2 regions of the Sediminibacillus dalangtanensis genome follow, and region 1 is predicted to be linked to the other one. Evidence: riboswitches for the same ligand, from Rfam matches in the RefSeq annotation. Region 1 holds a riboswitch; the other holds the start of a gene.

Region 1 (11,383 bases):
GGCCGTTCGTTATACTGCTGCTGGAACATGGAATCAAACAACGTAAGCTTGCTAATCCATAGCTGCTTCCATTGCCCGTAGGCAACCGCTTCAGACGGCTGGTATGGATAATTCCTACCCATTTGATGAAACGAAGCCAAATTTGCACCATGTCCTGTGTATTCCCGTTCTTCAGACAGGTTTGCATACATCACAACGTAAGGTTGACTTCCAAATTCGGTGAATAGATCACCCTGTTTGTTTACGATGGGAATAGCGAAACGAGTAAACCCATTTTGAAAAAAATACTCGCCAACTGCCTTTTGCTCGAAATATCGCTTATCACTCGCTGATTTTGGTATAATAAAGAAACAATCCTCATCCAGACGGTATCCTTTCATACCATCAATTGTCACCTCGCTGCCTTGAAAGCCGTCGATATATTCGGATAGAAGTTCCAGCATGGATCACTCTCTCCTTTTTGCTTTTAGTTCAGCTTATGAAGACTCGAAGGAAATTCGAACCTTGTTTTTTGATTTATCAATGCTGGCTTAGGGTATAGTAAGGAGTAGAAATAAACATAAGGTTAGGTGTCTTGCTATGGAGAATAATACAAAAAAATCTGCATTAGAACAAAAGGCAAGGTCGTGGCTCGTTGAACGTGGGGTAACCATGGATGACATTGCCGATCTTGTTTATTACTTACAAAATAAATACCATGAGAATCTTACATTGGAGCAATGTAAACATCATGTAGACCGTGTGCTGAGCAAACGGGAGATTCAAAATGCCATCCTGACAGGCATACAACTGGATGTCCTTGCCGAGCAGAAGAAATTGGAGGAACCGCTTCAGCATACAATCGAAATCGACGAAAGCTTGTATGGAGTGGATGAAATCATCGCTTTTTCCATTGTCAATGTGTATGGCTCCATCGGTTTTACGAACTATGGTTATATTGACAAACAAAAGCCAGGTATTTTAAAAAAATTGAATGATAAATCCACCGGCGAATGTCATACATTCCTGGATGACATCGTTGGCGCCATTGCTGCCGCTGCTTCAAGCAGGCTGGCGCATAGCGCGAATGATGAAAAAGATATCGATTAAAACTAAAAAGCCGTTTGAACACATTATTTCAAAAGCCAGACCTAACTTTACTTACCGGTCTGGCTTTTCTTTTGTTATAAAGTTACTAGCAATGATCACAACGTCGCACTTTATATCTTTTGAACCAAAACAACCGTCTATTAGTAAACAAGTCCTTATCAAACACCCAGCGTCCACCCTTGAGGGCTTTAATTCAAACCTAAAGTAACTTGTAAGCAAAATGCCAATCAGAATGGTCGGTAATCAAGTCGCTTGGGCTTTTCTTGATTTTCACAGCTTGTCCATCCAATCTTTTAACGTGTGCACCGTATAAGTCGGTTGTTCCGCATAATCCTTCAATTGTTCCTCGGTCGTCAACCCGGTGAAAACCATTAACGTGTCAAGGCCTGCATTCATTCCTGCCAAAATGTCCGTGTCATAATTGTCTCCAACCATCAACGTCTCATCACGAGAAGCGCCCAGCTCTTTTAATGCCTGGTCCATGATTCCGCTCTCGGGCTTTCCAATGACAAGCGGCAGTTTCCCGGTACTGGTGGAGACAACGGCGGTAATCGCTCCATTTCCGGGTACAAGGCCACGCTCTGTCGGAATGGCTATGTCCCCGTTGGTAGAAATGAACTGTGCACCATTGCGAACATTCAAGCAAGCTTTTGCCAGTTTTTCATAATTGATATGCCGGTCGATGCCGATAACCACGTAATCAGCATTTTCATCGGAAAGTGTGAATCCTTCCTGCTCTAGTGCCACCATCAAGCCCTCTTCTCCAATCGCAAAAACGGTGGCCTCAGGATTCTCCTGCCGGATATAGGCAGCAGTTGCCATGCTCGATGTAAAAACTTCCCTCTCTTCGGCAGCTATTCCCATACCATTCAATTTGTCTGCTATCTGCTGCTGGGTCAAGGAAGAATTATTCGTCAAAAATAAATGTGGAAGAGTTTTTTTCTTTAACTTTTCAATAAAATCCGGAGCATCTTCAATGCACTCCTTCCCTTTGTACATGGTGCCGTCCAAATCAACCAAATAAGCCTGATAGTTTTTCATGGTGGTGCTTCACCTGTCCTTCCTTTTGTCCATTTTCTTCCGCTACTGGCATAATGGAAAAAATTCCGCCAATTGGCAGGGATTTTAATAGAGCCGATAAATTAATTACCAGAAAATGTATTGGCCACACCCGTTTCATTATCAAGAAAATCATTGATTCTGGAACTGAACATCTCAATCGAAGCATAATTCGTTTTCATAACCCGTAAAATCTCCTCATGGTCGATGTTCAAGTAATCCTTTACCAGCATTTTTCTCAATTCAATCACTTGCTTATAGCCATCTGCTTCCTCTGCAGGCAGAACTGTTTCATCCACCAGGATATCGATGATATCGGAAAAACTACCTGGATCCCGCATAATAAATCCATCAATGACCATGTTACCAACATCGAGCATCGATTCAATTACCATGTGTGTCATTCTTTCAAGACTGAGTTTTTCCAAAAAAGAATCGTAAGAATGTTGATCAAATTCATTCATCAAACCATCCATATATAATAAATGACGTTCAATAATACTTCTATCTACGAAATACAATACTTTGTCCCTCCCGACAACTAATTTGTCCTTATCATACCATAACTATATCTATACAGGGAGTGGTTTAAAAGCAAAAGGAACTTTGCTATGATGTACACAGACAACGCTTTCTTATTAGGAGGAATAACATTGGCGGAAGAACGAATGATTATTAAAGATGAAATCCAGGAAGTAAAAACTCGTTTTATCAGTTTTAAATCAAACCACCAGCGGTTCGATCTAGCGCTTGTTCATTCTGATCAGTATCAGGGAAAAACAATGGTAATCGATTTAGGTGGAAACCGCTTTACTATCATGGATAAAGAAGACGCAGCCAAAGAAGGAAACCTTGAGCATGAGTTTCACCTCACAGAAGTCCGAGCAGAGGAACTGAGAAAATTTTTAGTCGAAGTGCTTGATTGAGGTATGCAGGAAGTTTCTGGAGTTATTCTTTTCGTATATTCATGTCTCTCTTCAGCCAAGCTACCTGTAGGGAGGTAATAGTATGAGGAAAAAAAACAAGCGAAAGAAGCAAAAATATTCGGATGTCTCTACAGTTGAAGACAGAAGAAACTTCTTGGCAGCAGAAGAAGTCCCTGAAGGTGCTTATGGATCACCTATCAACAAGTTCGAACCGGTGGAAAACAAAAGCACCCCTTGGCAAGAAGAACAGCGGTTTCATAGTGCGTTTAACTTCCCCGATAAAGATTTTCATGATGATTTGCCAAGACAAGTGGAACCTAAACATCCGCTTCATGATCATAAAGGTGACATAGAGCCGCAGGAAGAACAGGAATAGTTCTTTCTGCGGCTCTAATCTTGCATCTACTGGTCAATCCGCCTCATGACAAAATAGGCACAGCCAAAATTGCAATACTCATATAAATAATCATCAAGCGTACTTATTTTTGAATCAAAACCCGCTTTGGGATTTTGATTATCATAAAATCCTTTTAACCGGAGCTGTTCATAGCCCCAATCGCCGACAATAAAGTCATATTTGCTTAAAATATCACTGAAACGCTGTTTTACCGCTTCTTCCTGGAAGCCATCCTTCACATTCTCTATTATTTCGTAATTTTTGCCCTCGATTTCGATCATGACAACCACTCCTTATGCCTGATTCTAGTGTACCACATTTTTTCTTGTAGAAATACGTCTCCGTTTTTTCCCAGCATGAAACCGAAAGAAAATCACCAAACTAAATCAAGGGGAAACAACAAACAAAAGTCAGGAGGGTACTCATGTTGAATAAACAAAAAAGATTCCCATTGCTGTTGGTTGTCCTCCTCATGGCTTCCGGGTGTGCCACTGGAAACAGGGGGGCTGATCCAGAAGTGGACCGTTCCTTGGGTGGTGCGGAAACCAACAGTGAACAGGGAGCCGGCAATGTAGATGAAAATGACGTCACCTCGAAGCTAGGCTATGTGCGATATAAAAAAGATGAACTGAACAGTGACGAAGAAAGCAGACAAATGGTCAGCGTTGATCGAAATAAAATGGCCGATACCATTACCAGGATGATTCTTCGCTATGACGGTTTTGAAGAAGCCGCTACGCTTGTAACCGACGATGAAGTGCTGATTGCTTATCACAGACCGGAAAACATGGAACGGGAAAAAGCAGCATCCATAGCCAAAAAAACAGCCATGTCGTTAATGCCTAGATACTACGATATCGTTGTCTCTGACAAGGATGTATCCTTCCAAGAGATCCAAAGCCTGAAGAATTCGTCAACGCTCGATGACGACTACGAAAATACACTCCGCAGTATCATGGAAAGCATGAAGGAAGCACCACAAGGTGAAGGCTGGCCTGAAGCCGATGTAAAAGACCGCGATGATAATGCCATGACAGAATAAAACGATAACAGAAAGGGATGTTCCAACAATGGCTTTGGAGCATCCTTTGCTTTGTGAACCTCCCTGAGAATGTATAAGTTTCCAATTATCTTTCCGGATTACTCGCGCACACTAATACCAGAAAACTTTAAAACCAGGGGGGTGAATAACCTTGAAATCAAAAATCATTTGCTTTGCCGCACTGTCTCTTTTCTTTTTGTTCTTCTCCGCCTCTGTAACAGCTGAAGAAAACGCACCAGATGAAAAACAGGCAAAAACGGCGCTTTTCAAAAAGACACAGGCCATTACACACATCCCTTGGTATTACTTTGCTGCAATTGATCAATATGAGCATAATATTCAAAAAGAAGAAGATAACACGGAACAACTCATTTCGATCGACATCCCGAACGAACTTTGGTTCGGAGTCAGCAATCCTGGCTTGACTTCAGAAGAGATGATCATCGTATCCAACGGTTGGGGACGCGATGGGGATGGGGATGGATTGGCCGAAAAAAACAATGATGAAGATGTTTTGTATTCAATGGCCCATTGGATTAATCAATATGGAAACAATAAAGAGGATATTAAAATTGCCCTATGGAATTATTACCAACGGGAATTGACTGTTCAGACAATCATGAGCATAGCGAAGATATACGAAAAATTCGGCACCATCGCCTTGGATAAAACTGATTTCCCCCTCCCCTTACAGGCCAACTATAGCTACCGAAATACATGGGGAGACGCCCGCGGTTTCGGCGGCAGGAGAATTCATGAAGGAACCGACATATTTGCAGGCTACGGAGTGCCGGTAAAAGCAACCACCTATGGGGTTGTAGAAATGAAAGGCTGGAATAAATACGGAGGCTGGCGGATCGGAATCCGGGACATCCATAACCATTACCACTATTTCGCTCACCTGAACGGTTATGAAAAAGGAATAAATGTTGGTGATGTTGTAAAACCAGGAACCGTCATCGGCTCAGTGGGAGCAACGGGATATGGACCACCCGGTACTTCCGGAAAATTCCCTCCACACCTTCATTACGGAATGTACAAAGACAATGGTTATAGTGAATGGTCTTTCGATCCCTATCCCCATTTAAAAAAATGGGAACGAAACGCCCGAAATTAAGTTAAAGCATAGATAGGCTAAGCAATCTCCGAAAATGCTTCGAAATGGAGGTGCATTGCCACAAAGAGGGTTGCCTAAAGACCTTTAGGAGTAGATACTGAAAAGCCGGATAACCCCTTCCCTGAGTTTTATCGCTCAAAAAACATCGAAAATCCCCTCACCGTGTTGGTAAGGGGATTTATCATGAACTTATTTCGCTTTCGCTACTTTCCTTGCATAAAGTATACTGGATATCAATCCGCCCCAGATAACGACAGCACCAATAATCGCCATTGTTATAGCTCCTCCTGACATTATTGAGCCACCTCCTTGTCTTCCGATTCACTTGATGAGGTTTCTACTGCTCGATCGGGCCATTTCTTCAAGCTTAGCAAGGCACCGGCAAACATGGCACCAATAGCTACTACCCATCCATAATTAAACAAGAAATCAATCGGATATCCTTCATAAGCTTCTGTAACTTCTGTTTTTAAATTCTGCAGCATCATCCAGCCTAAAACGGCAGGTGTGATAATCCCGAGACATACTCTCCACCAAGCCCCTAGTGGGATATCGGAAACAGAATTGGCATGGTTTTGAAAATCTTTCAATGATTTTGCGAACCAGGCAATGGCCACTACCTCGAACAAACCAGCAAGGGCTACTCCATAGTTATTGATGAAATGGTCGACGGTATCAAGCAAATTCAATCCGTTCTGCGTCGCAAAGGCAAGCGAAAGAATCGCTGCAAGGCCTCCGCCAAATAAAACGGCTTTGCCTCGTGATACATTGAATTTCTCCTGGATACCAGCGATATACGTTTCCGAAATGGAAATCAAGGAAGATAGGCCCGCCAGTACAAGAGACGCGAAGAACAAAAATCCAAAAAATCCTGCTCCAGGCATTTGGCTGATGATTTCCGGAAACACCATAAAAGCAAGACCAACCCCTCCGGTTGCTACATCCGAAACTTCCTGTCCGGATTGGACAGCCATAAAGCCTAATGCGGCAAATACTCCGATACCAGCCAATAATTCAAAAGACGAGTTGGCGAAACCGGTAATAAACGCATTGTTGGTGATGTCGGACTTTTTCGGTAAATAAGAAGCATATGTGATCATGATTGCAAACGCGATGGACAAACTAAAGAAAATTTGGCCATAGGCTGCAACCCATACCTGGCCATCGGCAATTGCCGACCAATTTGGTTTGAAGAAAGCATCCAGTCCTTGCATCGCACCTTCCAAAGTCACTGCTCTGATAACGATGATCAAAAAGATAACAGCCAATGTCGGAATGAAGATTTTATTGGCCACCTCTATACCTTTTTTAACCCCTCTGCCTAGGAAAAATAAAGCAACAACCCACACAGCGATTAACGGCAATAATACGCTCGGTACCATGGCACCGAAACTGCCCGGATCACCTAGCTGCAAATAATCTCCAACAAAAAATCCTGTAGCATCTCCACCCCATTGTTGTCCGAAAGAAAAATAAGCATACATAATTGCCCAAGCAATGATAACCGGATAATAAGTAGAAATGACAAACGAAACAACTACCTGCCACCAGCCAATCCATTCCATGCCTTTACTGATTTTCCTATAGGAGCGCGGTGCAGAGCCCCGGAACTTATGGCCAATGGTGTATTCCAAAATTAAAAGTGGAATTCCGGCCGTCAACAGTGCAAATAAATATGGAAGGAAAAAAGCGCCCCCTCCGTTTTCATACGCTGTATAAGGAAATCGCCAAATATTCCCCAATCCAATAGCCGATCCCATGGCTGCCAGCAGGAAACCTAACCGTGTTCCCCATTGTGACCGATTCTCCATGTTTGAACCTCCCCTGTTTTTTTAAAAACATTCTCTTTCCATAATTAATGAATGTTTTAAATTTTTATTTTTTTCAGATATTTATGTTTGTATTATATATTAGACAAAACCAGAATGTCAAAGGAAGATTTAGGAGAATGGTTCTAGATCTTTTTTACTGGAAGAGTATTCCAATCATAGGAGGTAACTTTAGATTAGTACGAGGGCTCATCACCCAGACTTGTTAGAAGTGGATCTATAGCAGGATAGCGATGACCCTCTCTCAAAAAAGAAAACCGAACGAGTTCGCACGCTTACGATTGCGAATTATCGTTCGGTTTTCACTTTGTTCACTATGCTTTTTTCAGTATCATTTAGCGTTTATCTGTTTGAACCGCTTGTTCGATTGTTTTGGTTGTGAATATAAATTGCTGTTACCAAAACAAGTGCAAGGGTAAGCAATAACGCGATCCATGTCTGGCCAGTAACCCCAAGAACCAGATACCCGATTACCGATGCTATAGCCGCAATAAATGCATAGGGCAGCTGGGTCAGGACGTGATCAATATGATTGGAGCCAGCACCAGTCGAAGAAAGAATCGATGTATCGGAAATCGGTGAACAATGGTCGCCGAACACGGATCCGGCCAACACTGCAGCCATTGCCGGAAGAACGAGTTCGACATCAGTCAATGCTGCAATTTCTGCTGCAATCGGAAGCATGATGCCAAATGTTCCCCACGATGTCCCAGTAGCCAGAGCCATGAAACCAGCAACAATAAAAATCAGAAACGGAAGGAAAGCTGTATTCAAGGATGCTTGCTGAACGAGGTCTGCCAAGTACTCGCCGGTCGCCAGGCTATCTATAATCGAGCCGATCATCCAAGCCAAAACTAAAATATAGATGGCTGGAAGCATCGCTTTGATACCCTCCCAGCAAACAATCCCAATACCGGTTTTCGGAGAGTGCTGCATGCTGTACAGTACTGCTGCACCTACGGCTGCTATCACTCCTCCCCAAAACAGAGAAAGATTGACGTCTGTATTAGCGAAAACGTCCAACACATCAGCTTGTCCCTCCGTGTTATTTACCCCAGTTCCGACCATGAATACAACCGTAGCGACAACGAGTAAAAGAATCGGTATGATAAGATGGTGAATTTCCCCTCTTTCATTATCTACAAAACTTTTCTCCAAGTCGCCGGCTACCTCTCCTCGTTCAGGATCCGTCAGTTCTCCGGTTTCTATCGCCCGGTTTTCATGGGTTTTCATCAATCCGATATCTACCTTAAACAATGCCGTCAAGAACACCAGCAAAAGGGCCGCAAAGGCGTACATATTCAATGGGATCATTGCGACAAATGCTTGCAGAGGACCATACTGCGTCATTTCGTTGGCTGCTAATATACTGCCTAACGTACCGATAATATAAGCTCCCCAACTTGAAATCGGCGAGATTACCGTTATCGGAGCAGAAGTAGAGTCGATAAAATAAGCAAGCTTTGCACGGGAAATTCGATGACGATCTGTCAACGGACGGGCGATTTGACCGACAGCCAGACTGTTGAAGTAATCATCGATGAAAATGATGACCCCAAGTACAGCAGGCATCAACTGAGCACCTTTTCTTGTTTTTATTTTCCGGATTGCCCATTCTCCGAAGGCCCTGCTTCCACCTGAAGCGGTCAAAAAGGCTGTGACAATTCCTAACAATAGCAAGAATATCAATAAATATAAATTCCCGGTATTTAATGCGCCATCCGCATAAAAAATGGTTCGGAAAACAAGCCATATTTCTCCAGCGGTTTGCGGCAATGAAAAATCATGAAGCATGAAAGCTCCGATTAACACACCTGCCCCTAATGACAGCAGTACTTTTCTTGTGGCTAATACAAGCACAAGCATCAGCAGGGCAGGAATCAATGAATAAATTGTTCCTTCCATGTTGTACCTCCATTACTTTTTGGTGATGGAAATGAATGGATCGACATGCTGAAGAAAAAATGAGGAAAACCTGTCTGGTCATACGCAAGGTAAGTGAAGGCATCTGGGCAATTGGTATTGCCAATAAAGGAATCGGCCTGATGTGATCCCACTTCACCTTGCGTTATATAATTACTTTCAAACAAGAAATGTGTCTTTAAACAGAAAAAAGCAGTGATAGAAAATAACCTATCACTGCTTCTGTAAGCAATTCTGTTATCCTCCATTTCGATCAGTAGCCCTTCATGCTATTCTTTCCAGACATGACAGTATTATCCCTGTTCGACATAATACCAGTAATAAGGGGCTGACACTCCCTTATACTTCGGCAAACAGGCCTTTCACCAATCTTCCCAGTTATCATCCTCCAAAAGGATACTGATCCTGTCTGCACCTCTACCTCACCGATCTGATAAGGTCTCGCTATTCAATTCCTCGTATATTGTACCAGTGGCCGGCTTCTATTGCAAGGGTTCCATTGGAATCGAGAGTTGCGGCGATTCTCCGCCACCATTTCCATTGTAATAATATGGTACATCAAAGCTGACTACCCGATCATCGATCTTTATCTTTGAATTAATTTGTGTCGTTTTGGTTTGAAATGGAACAACCACTCGCAGGCTTACTTCCATTTCTACATACAAAGCGAAGTACACATTATTGATCCCCAGTTCTTCCCGCTCCATGATTGGTTCCGACTGGACATCACCAATCACTTCTATATTGACAGGAATATCAGGTCCCAGATTTGCCAATAAAGGGATGCCTAGCGCCTGGCCGACCGGGATTTGTATTAAGGTCGGTTCTTCTTTGACCGATTCGATTGAAGGCTTTTCTTCCGGTTCCAATTCCACATCAAGGGTACTTCCCGGATCAGGAACCTGTCCTTTTTCCAAGAGTTTTAAAAAATTTTGCACGCGATTGGTCGTATTCCGTACCACTCGATTGGTAACAACGGAATTCCAGCCTACCGATACGGCATTCCCTTCATTGTCGACCTTTTCCTGAATCAATTCATCGTATTCCAAATCATCGGCGATTTTTTTGCTAACTGCTTCGTTAATCGCCATTCTGGCATATTGCCGGGCCCTTGTTTCCGCAATATCCATCAGCGTAGGTTCAAGCCCGCGGTTGATGATCAAAATACTGACAAAGGAGGATATCGTAAAAAAGACAATTGTAACCACCAATACATGACGAAACGGAGGCGGTGTCATATGGCTCTTGAAGTTCCTATTTTTTTTCAATATAAATACCCCCTCAAAAAAACATATGCTTTTAAGCAGGAGGTTAGAATTTTTACTATATTAACTTTTTGCCAAGTCTGTCGCAAAACAGGAGGTGACCATCAGGTTCAAATGTTCCGCAAGATCTATTTCGTAAGGAACCGATACAGCATGACCGTCTTCCTCCAAGATGCGAATCACCGGGCGTTCACATAGCTGCTGATTTTGTTTTGCCACGATACCGGCTCTTCCATCGCTGAGTTCGACCATCAATCCAGTTGGATAAACGGCGATTGTCCGGCGGAAGGCCTCCACCAACTCACGATCGAACAAGTCTCCAGCACCAGCATATAATACTTCCAGCCCTTCATGCGGAAGCATCGCATCACGATATACTCTGTTGCTGGTAACGGCATCGAATACGTCCGCTATACCGATCAATTTAGCGTGTGGATGGATGTCTTTTTCCGTAAGACCGCGGGGATACCCCGATCCATTCAGTCTTTCGTGATGTTGAAAAGCGCAGTGTGCTGCAAGCAAAGGGATGTTGTGATTATTTCGTAAAAATTCGAAGCCAATATCTGTGTGCCCTTTTATGATTTCAAATTCCATTTCAGAAAGGCTACCTTGCTTTTGCAGAATTTCCTGTGGAATAAACATTTTGCCCACGTCATGAAGCATTGCCCCCAGTCCGATTTCCTCCATCTTCGAACGCGACATTCCAAGCTCCGTTGCCAAAGCCAGCGAATAGATT
Region 2 (11,383 bases), 700 kb from region 1:
GATTTTCTTAGCGTACCGCCATGTGTACCAGATAGTCAGTGATAATATGATAACAAAAACGATAATACGGAACAAAGCCCCTGAAAACATCGGCAAATCTGCTATATTCTGTGCAATTCCTACTGTATAAGGATTGATAAAACCTACATTGAAGCCCGCAAAGTTGGCTCCAAACGTGATAGCTACTGCCACAATCGGATCAAGTCTTAGCGTTCTGGCAATGATCACCCCTATTGCTACAAAAGCAATTACAGCATTTGCTACTGCGCCGACAGCGCCACCAACCGCAAACAGTGTCGATACAATCGCAATCATCCAAAATTCCTTTCCACGGGTAAGACGGACAGCACTATTGATAGCACCGCGCAAAGCACCGGAACGCTCAATAATTTCAAATGCACCGCCTGTGAACAAAACCATAAAAATAATATCAGCGGATTGAACCATCCCCATCTGAATTGAAGTGAAAATATCCATTGGACTCAGCCAAGAACTATCTACCTGCGTGTAGGTACCGGGAATGACTCTTTCTACATCATCCACCGTTTCCCTTTCAAAAGTCCCGGATGGAACCAGATATGTAGCTAGTACACCAGCCAATAAAACCAAAAACAAAATGACATAAGTATCTGGCATTTCCCATCTTTTTTTCTTGTTGCTGATTGTTTTCTCCTTTTTGTTTTCTGATAATGCCATCTTAAGTTTTAACCCCCATGTATTTATTTAAATTGAGAAGGAGATTCCCCTTATTCTCAATTTTTTAACTGTTTTTTGTCAATTATTTAAATATTAATATTTGTGCATTTTTATTAATTTAGCATACAATTCTGAAAAAATAAAATCAAGCCCTGAATTTGTTTATGAGATGACAAAACCGACTATTGTGATAGTCGGTTTTGTATAAGGATCAACTAATGGCTACTCCAGCACTTGCATAACCAGCAACTGTACCGGCCAGTTCGATTCCCGAAGCTGTTGCCGAAAATACTAGTAATAAACGGTCACCTTCAGTAACCGGAACATTCAGTCCGTCCAAGGATCCTCTGCTGATTTCTCCAATCGTTATTGGGGCAGTTATATCTGGGGTTAAAGTAACCAATGTTTCCGGAATTGGATCGAATATATTTGTCGCGGGATCCGGGGAGCGGTACAATTGGGCATTAATGGTTATATCACCTATCAGGTCTACAGATGCCGTGGTACTAAAGTAGGCGTCTATCGAAGTTATTGTTCCTTCACGAGGAACGGAAAAAGCAAAATTTAATGCAGTTCCTCCTGCTCCGGTGATATCAATTTGCCCAGTACCTAGGAGTTCCACTCCCGTGTTACTAGAACCAAATCCGACAAGACTGGTTGTACCTACCAGTCCGCCGAGTACTGTAGTCAGAACTACTGGCGTTCCAGACGCATAAGGTATAATTGCACCCGCACCTGGAGCACCTGTCACACCAGCGGGCCCAGTAGGTCCAGTAGGCCCGGTTGCACCAGTAGGTCCGATAGGCCCGGTAGGTCCGGTTGCACCAGTAGGTCCGATAGGCCCGGTGGGTCCGGTTGCACCAGTAGGTCCAGTAGGCCCGGTAGGTCCAACCACTGAATCTATAACCCTGGTGACAGCTGGTCTTCTGGTTCCTTGGGCACGGCACAACGACCCTCCGGTTGGACAACAAACCTCTGGAAAACAATCATTAGGTAAAGAATTGTTTGATCGTCTCATGACTTACCTCCTTTAGGCTTTTTACTTGTACACCGGGATTTTATGTCCCGATTCGTACGCAACCTCACTATAGTTATATTCTCTTATTTTATAAGTGGCTGGTTGGCTGTTCTGTTTTTTGAAAATCTCTTAAATTGAGAAAACAGAATTATCGGCATCTGTGCTATGGAATTTGAATAGATGTAAGGGTAAGTAAACGCTAAACGTATAACAGACTTTCTTATCTAGAACAGTTTAAGGAAATTGCCAAATCCGCCCCCATTTTTTGCTCTGTCGGAAAATACAAAAAACACCACTCCGTAAGTGATGTTTTAATCATATCTGGTTCACAAGAATGGGATGTTTTTTTCCAATACTGTGTTCACCTAGTCTTAAGTTTAAATTAGTATACAACTATGATTAATCATCCTCTTTTTTCCTCCTCATTCCGTTTTGCAACGGGAAAATCAAATGGATGCTGGTCCCCCTTCCTTTGGCTGACTCTATTTCAATGGAACCATTGTGTGCTTTTACAATATCAAAACAAATCGGGATTCCCATGCCTAGTCCCCTTTCTTTTGTTGTAAAAAACGGAGTGCCCAGACTTTCAACCTCTTCTGGAGTCATTCCTTCTCCCTCGTCGTGAATAATGATCCGAAATTCCTTATCTATCTTATTAACCTGCAATTGAACCAAAAGAAGTCCGCCATCCGGCATTGCTTCCACAGCATTTTTAATAAAATTAATCAACACTTGCTTAACTTGCGACTCATCTATTGGCGCAAACAATTCATCTTCCTCAGAAACAAATTCAATTTGTATTTTATTAAGGCGTGCATTGCTGTTCATCAAATCTACGGTGTTACGGATTAACTGAACAACCTCACTATTCATCTTTTGCAGCTTTGTTGGCTTGCCTAGCAGAACAAACTGATTGACTAGCGTTTTCATTCTTTCGAGTTCATCTGTGATAATTTGTAAATACTTATTATGTTCATTATTCTCCCTTAAAAGCTGCACCAGGCCTATTATGCTTGCCAGCGGATTTCGTATCTCATGAGCGAAGCCAGCCCCGAGTTTTCCGACGGCTGACAGTTTCTCCGATTGAATGACTTGTTTTTGCAGTTCGTGATAACTGGTCATATCTCTAAATTGAGCAAATGCACCAGTTAGTCGATGGAAGTTGTCATATAACGGAAGCACATCCACTAAACATATTCTTTCAAGGCCATTTTTGTGATCGATCAATGTCGTTTCTGTATTTTCTACTTTTTCTTGCTTTTGAAGTGCTTTCATGACATATTCACTTAATCCTTTTATTCCCGCTATTCCCTTGGGGATAACTTCTTCCTTGGGTATCCCCAATATTTCTTCTGCGCCTGGATTGTATTCCAGTATTCCTCCACTATCATCGGTCATGATAATTCCTAGAGGTGCTGAATTAATCAAGACCTGATTAAGTAGGTAAAGCTTATGATTTTGCTCTTGTAAACGAATTTCCCCCTCAATAGTATCAACAGCAGAAGATAATAATCCTAAGTGAAATTGATTGGAATAATCAACCAAGGTCATGATCGAGACAGTACCTGCAAGCTGATTACTGTCTGAATAAGAAAAAGGTGCAGAGTAGCAGGCCACCCCAGCTAGACAATCATGAAAATGATCGTCTCCAATGAGACCGATCGGTTCTCCATGCTTTAAAGCGAGTGATACGGAATTAGTCCCTACATCCTTTTCATCAAAACGGCCCCCTATGGTGATTCCTAAAGAATCGACCATTTGTTTGATGCCTGTATCCCCAAAGATCTCTAGCACATACCCTTCTGCGTCTGTTGTGACAATAAGGGTTGGCACCCCATCCATATATTTAATAAGCTTTATCATAAATTCCTTTACAATAGATAACACTTTTCCGTATTTATTCTGCTTTTGCTGTAATTGTTCTTTTGTCAGTCCTACCTTCAAAAAAGGGATTTCTTCTGGAGACATCCCGTAAATGCTTTTACACGCTGCTTTCGACTCCTGTATATATTGAGTAAAGTCCTTCACAATAATCCTCCTTTAAACACTATACAAAGCCAATTGTTACTTCGACACTTTTCGTCAATCTTTTTCCATGATAAGTGGTTATGGAGGAAATGGCTATCATTTTTCCATATTTCGTATGATTTTTTGGTAATAAAGGATTATTTTATCTAGTTTTTGGTTAAGTTGCAGGATCGCTCCGTTGGAATAATTATCTGTATCCTTTACTTGATACAATCGGATTTGCAGAAATCGAATTTCTTTTTCTAATTCTTTTATCTGCATTTAACTGAATCCCCTTATTCTTCCCTTTTCTATAATAATACCATAATTATACATTTATCGGGCGGTATCTCTTTTCAATGGAAGGCCCACAATTATATCAACAATCTTGTGTCAGTCTAGGAGATACTTCTTTGTCCATAATAAAAACAGGCACAACCTCTAATCAGATTGTGCCTGTTTTGGGATTGAGACTATATCATGTATGTTTTACCGTCTTTTTGCTGTACTTTATTCTCTTTAATTAGTTTTCCAAGTGCCCGTTTAAAAGCGGACTTACTAATGTGAAAGGTTTCCCTGATTGCCTCGGGATTACTTTTATCACTAAATGGCATTGCTCCATCGTTTTTTTCCATATACTCTATAATATTTTCGGCATCATCTTTCATTCCTTCTTGTTTCAGTGGCAGCAAAGAGACATTGATAGTGCCGTCATCCTTCACATCGATGACACGTCCGGTAACCGTCTCTCCTATTCGAGGCTCTTTTTTTCTTTCATGAGGATGAATAAACCCTCTGTATCCTTCTTCGGAGAGGACAAAAGAACCAGCTTTCGTTGAGCGATACACTCTTCCCGTCACTTGATTTTGTAAGAGGTCTGAAGAAGCCGGAACCAATTCGGCCATTACATCCGCTTCATTAATTGGTTTTGCCAGCAAACGCCCTTTTTTATCGATATCGAGGCTGACAAACAAATTGTCGCCGCTAACTGGCCACACTTTCTTTAACAAAGGCAAATCATCACTGGAAACCAGAATTTCTTTCGGAATACCTATATTGACAAATGCACCTAGATTTTCTACTACTTCTACTACTTGCGCCCAGCCGTAGGAATCAAGTCTGGCCTCGGGAATATTTTTAGTTGCCAGAAGTTTCCCTTTTTTATCTTGATAAATAAACACTTCTATCTCTTGCCCTTTTTGTAGCTCGGTATCTGCTTCCGGCAGTAATAGGGTTTCTTTTCCAATGCTTACTAAGAACCCGTCTGTCACTGAGTTTTGAACTTCTGCCTGTTGGATAGAGCCCGGTAGTATCTCGCTCATTTTGTAACCTCTTTCTTATACGGTGAATTTTTGCTACCTTTCATTATAACCGAGCTCCAACAAAATAAAAATGAAAAAGGACATACGATCCTGCTTTTCAGACATGATTACGTCATTTGTCCTCAAGTATATCAACCCTATATCGCTTCCACTCAATATATCTAATTTTGATATTGTTTTTATCTCGATATGAGATATATAATCAAAGTAACAAAAGGGGAAAACGCTTTATTATTCAACCTAATCCTAAGGGGGATTTACCATGAGCCAACTAGTGAGAGAAAATCTGATGGAACAATTATGGGATTTAACAACTTTGCACAAAGATGAAGTGTTGAAAATGACCGATGAAGAAGTCGAGTACTATCACTGGCTCTATCTTGAAGAATCCGTTTACGATCTTATGTAAGAATAAATAGTTGATATAGTATCCTGAGCAGCCTGCGATTATCCGCCGGCTGCTTTTTGACTGTTTGTGGATCATTATTGGCTGAAACAGCCACGTCCAGCTCCAGCGCCTACCCCCTCGAGGTCTTAAGCCCACCCTTTGTGTGGCAAAAAGCGCCACGCCGAGGTTGGGCAGGCCCAAACGATGTGGGCCATGCAGGCGTTGCCACAGGACGTGGCGGCTCTAGCCTGTACTCTTTTAAACAGGCGCTTGCGCTTTTTTCCTTCCCGGTATTTTTGGTATCATGAGCTAACGCGTTAAAATTGAAAAGTTAAAAGGGGTGCTGGAATGAAAATATTAGTAGATGCAGACGCTTGTCCCGTAAAAGAAATAACGATAAAGACCGCTAAAAAGTATTCCGTTCCTGTAACTCTCGTTAAAAGCTTTTCCCACTTCTCTTCTCGTGATGAACAAAGCGGTGCGGAAAGCATTTATGTCGATACCGGTGCAGATTCCGTAGACTACCGAATTATGCAATTGGCTAATAAAAATGACATTATCATCACACAAGACTACGGACTGGCATCCCTGGCTTTAGGTAAAGGATGTATTGTCCTTCACCATAAAGGCTTTCCATATCACCTATCCACTATAGATGAAATGCTGGTTATGCGCCATGCTAATGCGAAAGCCCGAAGAAGCGGGAAGCGGACAAAAGGGCCGAAGCCACTAACTGCAGAAGATAGGGAAAAGTATCAAGCTTTGCTGGATACAGTTTTAAGCGAGCATACGTCCGGTAGTTCTTCGTGAATCTTTAATCAAGAGATCAAAATAGGTGTTTATCCATTTCACTTTCCGCTTTGAACCATATGCTGAATATGTAAAGGAGTAGACGGATTGCTCACAAACAAAAGCGGAGAGGAGAAAAAATATGCAACATTATTTACCTGTTCATCAATATAACGATCAGTATGATCAATACATTCATCCCCATTCAGTTCAAGAAAATGAAATGTTAGAGAGGAATTTTGCCTTTGGACCACTTGGAGCAGGATTGGTTGGATTCGGACTAGGTTATTTAGGCGGTGAACTTTTCGGAAATCCTGCAATCGGTTATCCTCGTCCGGGACCATATGGTTATCCTGGTGGTCCGTGGTATGGTGGATATGGCTATCCAGGAGCCGGGCGTCCTCCTTATTATGGCAGACCTCCTTATTTCGGTTATCCACGTCTTTAGTCAAAAAAAGATCTTTCTTAATTGCTTAGCATTGCAAACCAGAAAAAATTTTGCTATATTTTAGATACAATTTTATTTGCTTTACTTCAAATTATTTTTGGAGTGAGGATAGAGGTGCAAAAACCAATAGTACGCTGTCGTAGGATGATGAGGTCTGTTGATGGCAGCCGAAAGGGGAATTTGCCGAAGTGGGTGGAAACTCATCGTTTCGCATCACTGGTTCTGTATTCAATAAATACAGGGCTGTCATATAACCTTTAGTTATATGGAGGGCTATCTCACGCATCAGAAAGATGTCATAGTGATGCAGCAGCGAAGCCCTCGTTGCTGTTTTTTTGTGTGATATTTTAAACGTCATTCAAAACTGCTTTGTCTCTAGTGGGATACTCTCTATTCACCAAGAGGGCTTCTGGTCCTGTTTTTAAAATTATGAATAGAGGTGTAGAAAAATGGATTTTGGGCGTATTTTGACAGCAATGGTTACACCATTTGATCAGAACGGTGACATTGATTATCAAAAAACAGAGATACTGATCAACTATTTAATCGCAAATGGTACCGAAGGATTAGTTGTTGCAGGAACGACTGGTGAGTCACCAACCCTAACGAAAGATGAAAAATTGAATTTGCTGCGATTTACGGTGCAAACAGTAAACAAGCGTGTGCCTGTCATTGCCGGAACAGGGTCAAATAATACCCGTGATTCCATCGATTTTACTCGAGCGGCCGAAGCTGCCGGAGTTGATGCTTCGATGTTGGTGACTCCATATTACAACAAACCGAACCAAGAAGGAATGTATCAACATTTTCGATCCATCGCCCGGGCGGTTAAACTGCCTATCATGCTTTATAATATCCCTGGCAGAAGTGCAGCAGGGATGACGCCCGAGACGATCATAAAGCTTTCGGAGGAAGAAAATATTGTCGCTGTTAAGGAATCTGGTGGAAATTTAGATGATATGACTTCTATCATTAGTGGTACAAAAGACAGTTTTCACTTATATAGTGGTGATGACGGGCTTACACTTCCTGTTTTGTCGATTGGTGGAAAAGGGGTAGTATCCGTCGCCTCCCATATCTTTGGAAATGAAATGAAAGAGATGGCAGATAGCTTTTTCAATGGCGACCATCAAAGAGCTGCTACTCTTCATCAATGCCTGCTTCCAATGATGAAATCATTATTCATGGCTCCAAGTCCTGCACCTGTTAAAGCTGCTTTATCTTACGTAGGGATTGATGCAGGTTCTGTACGTCTGCCTTTGGTTCCTTTAGGTGAGAATGAGAAGCAATTATTGTTCCAACAGCTTTATTATTATGTCGGTGACCAAGCAGCCAATGCATAAGTAAGATTCAAAAATAACCCTTGTCATTTCTTAGAACAAGGGTTATTTTGCTTCCGGTGCCAGCGAGGATTTTGTTTGATTAATGCGTTTGGAATAAAATTGCTCGATTATCGTTTCATCCGAGTGTGGGAAGGCTTTTCCTCTAACCATTTGACAACCGTTGATACAACCTCCAGTTAAAATGATTAAATCCTCTTTTTCCGCCAGTTTTAAAGCTGCAATAACTCCTTCTTTTCGTGAGTGTGTACATGTAATATGTGTTCGCTTCGTTTTTGAAAAACCAGACAGCACGCTTGCGACAATCTCTTCTGGTTTCCTGTACCCGGGATGATCAACGGAAATGATGTACACATCTGCCTGTCCATCGGCAGCTTCTCCCATTCTCGCCATTTTCTTTTCATCCCGGATACCTACTCCTGTCACCATTAGAATTAGTTTACGGTAGTTTAGTTTCTTAACTTCCGATAAGAGTTTCCGCAGAGCTTCTGGGGTATGTGCATAATCCAGCAATACGCTACTGTTACCTGGTATTTCCACTAGCTGGAATCTGCCTTTCGGGCCTTGGATTTTCGGTAATGCCTCCAGGATTTTTTTGCCGGTGACACCCATGTGGAGAGCAGCACAAACAGCAGCCAGTAAATTAGAGATGTTATACTCACCGATTACCGGTGTATGGACGAGAGAAGATACTCCTTCGATGGACAGTAAAAAAGCCGACCCTTCCCTTTTTATTCTGATATTGGAAGCAAAAACATCCGCGTCTGGATGACCGTCTATGCTATATGTTAGCAAAGGACCGTGGTACAAATCGAGGATGTCCTTTGCCATTCCCTCGTCATCCAGGTTTACTACAGCTTTTTCTGTCTGTTTAAACAATTTGAGCTTTGCCCTTTTATAATTTTCGAAGGTTTTATGAAATTCCAAATGTTCACTGGATATATTGGTATGGATACCTATATGGAATGAAATGCCCTCTACCCTTTTTTGTTCGATCGCTATTGAAGATACTTCCATCGCAGCTGCCTGTTCCTTCCTTTGAAGGAATTGGTGAAAAATATAATGGAGATCCGGTGCTTCAGGTGTTGTAGGCGTTGTTGGTTGGAAGGGAAAAGGACCTCCAGAAGTCATTGTGCCAATTGTACCAATGGAACCCGTCGGTACGCCAATTTGATTTAGCAATGAATAGATATAAGCAACTACCGTTGTTTTTCCATTGGTCCCTGTAACACCGATAGTTGTAAGCTTTTTATATGCTTGCTGATAAAATAATATCGAAAGACGGGCCATCGCTTCCCTGGCGTCTTTCACTACTACGAAGGTTCGATCTGGATAGTTGGCCGCCAGTTTTGAAAGCATTGATTCATTACTGCCAATGATGACAGAAGCCCCTTTTTTAATGGCATCTTCTATAAAGACATGCCCATCTTGCTGCTCTCCCTGGATACAAAAGAACGCTACATTTTCTTCAACCTTCCGTGAATCGTACTGCAGGGAATTTATTTGAACTAAAATCGGACCGTAGACTTTTTCAACAGTTAGTGCATTCTCGTTGGAAAAGTTAATATTCATGTTTCACAACCCTTATTAGAAATGGAGTGGTTTACAAGTTATTTGCTTCTTACGATTCCCGATACAAAGACTGATTACTCTTTTGTTCATGAAGAAATCTCCTAACTTAAATGCCTTTAGACCAGTACCCTTTTCCCCTCTTCCAGACATTACATCTTTGGAATATAGCAGGATGACCATTTCATTCGTTCACTTTCATGCTACCTTCATAAAAAGATATCGTACCTTAAAAAGCCTTACGCCATTCTCGACCGATTTCCAAATCAACCTGAAATATACAAATTTTTGTAATAATTGCTAAATAACACGAAAGATAAACCGATAGAAGATATGAGTGTCCAATTAAATCTCTATTTATTAAAAATTTTAAGGAGGCGGAATGATGAGGAAAGTTTTAAACATCACTTTGACAGCTTTATTATTTATCCCTTTGTTCATAGGAACTGAAAAAGCTTCTGCAGCTTCGCCGTCGGGTCAAGTAGTAAACACCCCAACAGAATTATCAAAAAAAGAAGCGTTTAAGCAACATGTACTAGAAAACCTCAAAGACGATTATCCAAATGCACAATTTCTTGATAAAAACACCAGAGAAGATGAACTATATCAGAAACAAGAGATGATATCGGGAGTTAATATTACTGCTTCAGCCCCTCCTCTTACTTCACTTGAGGTATATGCGGCTATATCATCTAACTATCCAGAGTATGAATACTTTAGTTCAAACCAATTATCTTCCGTTCAAGATCATGGAGGAGAAGAATTATACATTGTAACTGCCGAACTTGGATACGGTTTCCAAAGAAATGCTGCATTCAATGGGAGACAATTATCGGAAATAGATAGAGAAAACATTGATTTGGAAGGTGACTCTATTGTAGATGGCTGGTTTATTTGGTGGGATGCAAGCGGCAATGAAAATGGTTTATTCACTTACGAAAACACTTCAACCAATTCACCTTGGAACACCATGTTTGATAGAATGAACATTAAGTAATACATTTCGAAAGGTGATGAAAAATGATTGTAGGTACCGTAGCTCCTGGACAAGGATATTCTTTATATTCACATGCTACAACTAGTAGAAAAACTGAAATAACCAAAACAACTTATCGCGAAGATTCTTCGGCTAATAACCAGGATTTTCGTTTAAAAAAAAGTAATCCTTCAAGTGTGTGGGCAGAACTCGCAACAAAATATGATGTTCGGAATGCCACCTTCGACGAAATCAACTCCATTTCGAAAGCTTTATATGATAATGGAGAGATTTCCTTAAAAGATGTAGCTATTTTAACTTTTGATCAAAAAAAAGCTACAGATTATTTAAAACAAAAAGTACCAGGTTTAACTTCCGAGGAATTTTCGATGTACCAACATTCTGTGAGCAGCGAAGGAACTAGAGACTGGATCGCGGAAATGGAAGCAAGAGCCCAAAAAGATTTTGAGTATGGTAACTTGATCGGTTTTCAAAACAGCAAGAAAGTTCTTAACATCCTTCAAAAATTGGATTCTATGTAAACGATAAGGATAGAGACTGGGCACTCTTTAACATAGAGTAAAGCCATTCGAGCGACATGCAACCCGCAGGGGGCTTTACTCTATTCTTATACGATTTTAGATTCTGTCTCTGGCCTATTGTACTCCTAAGACTCCTCGATGTTCAAAGTTGCTACTAAAATACTCTTAACGAGCTCCTGTCCTTTTGATGGCTAAATTCTTTTGTTGGTTCGTCGTTACATCGAAATCTTGTTGAAATGGATTTCTTCTTTATGGTGTTGCTACTCAGTCTCAAATTCATGGAGATCA

The links. Region 1 has a riboswitch for lysine ahead of ERJ70_RS13510 (Na+/H+ antiporter NhaC family protein). Riboswitches for the same ligand answer to the same signal wherever they lie in the genome.
Region 2: linked by a shared signal. The riboswitch ahead of dapA (4-hydroxy-tetrahydrodipicolinate synthase) and the one ahead of ERJ70_RS13510 (Na+/H+ antiporter NhaC family protein) in region 1 are both predicted to bind lysine.

Annotation. Positions count from the first base shown of each region.
Region 1 is NZ_CP046956.1:2,679,664-2,691,046, forward strand. It holds gene ERJ70_RS13455 (YutH/CotS family kinase-like spore coat protein) at 1-443, opposite strand, end outside; gene ERJ70_RS13460 (phosphatidylglycerophosphatase A family protein) at 580-1,089, shown strand; gene nucF (5' nucleotidase NucF) at 1,360-2,130, opposite strand; gene ERJ70_RS13470 (DUF86 domain-containing protein) at 2,232-2,669, opposite strand; gene ERJ70_RS13475 (DUF3055 domain-containing protein) at 2,802-3,074, shown strand; gene ERJ70_RS13480 (hypothetical protein) at 3,157-3,450, shown strand; gene ERJ70_RS13485 (YutD family protein) at 3,477-3,752, opposite strand; gene ERJ70_RS13490 (YhcN/YlaJ family sporulation lipoprotein) at 3,896-4,513, shown strand; gene ERJ70_RS13495 (M23 family metallopeptidase) at 4,665-5,630, shown strand; gene ERJ70_RS13500 (MetS family NSS transporter small subunit) at 5,820-5,924, opposite strand; gene ERJ70_RS13505 (sodium-dependent transporter) at 5,924-7,441, opposite strand; gene ERJ70_RS13510 (Na+/H+ antiporter NhaC family protein) at 7,802-9,364, opposite strand; lysine riboswitch at 9,632-9,810, opposite strand; gene yunB (sporulation protein YunB) at 9,865-10,650, opposite strand; gene ERJ70_RS13520 (HD-GYP domain-containing protein) at 10,711-11,383, opposite strand, start outside.
Region 2 is NZ_CP046956.1:1,976,607-1,987,989, reverse strand. It holds gene ERJ70_RS09945 (YfcC family protein) at 1-696, opposite strand, end outside; gene ERJ70_RS09940 (exosporium glycoprotein BclB-related protein) at 908-1,714, opposite strand; gene ERJ70_RS09935 (ATP-binding protein) at 2,114-3,742, opposite strand; gene ERJ70_RS09930 (Spo0E family sporulation regulatory protein-aspartic acid phosphatase) at 3,839-4,003, opposite strand; gene ERJ70_RS09925 (CvfB family protein) at 4,195-5,043, opposite strand; gene ERJ70_RS09920 (BH0509 family protein) at 5,306-5,452, shown strand; gene ERJ70_RS09915 (YaiI/YqxD family protein) at 5,780-6,241, shown strand; gene ERJ70_RS09910 (hypothetical protein) at 6,363-6,668, shown strand; lysine riboswitch at 6,770-6,952, shown strand; gene dapA (4-hydroxy-tetrahydrodipicolinate synthase) at 7,118-8,011, shown strand; gene ERJ70_RS09900 (UDP-N-acetylmuramoyl-L-alanyl-D-glutamate--2,6-diaminopimelate ligase) at 8,054-9,580, opposite strand; gene ERJ70_RS09895 (DUF4879 domain-containing protein) at 9,960-10,574, shown strand; gene ERJ70_RS09890 (hypothetical protein) at 10,598-11,095, shown strand.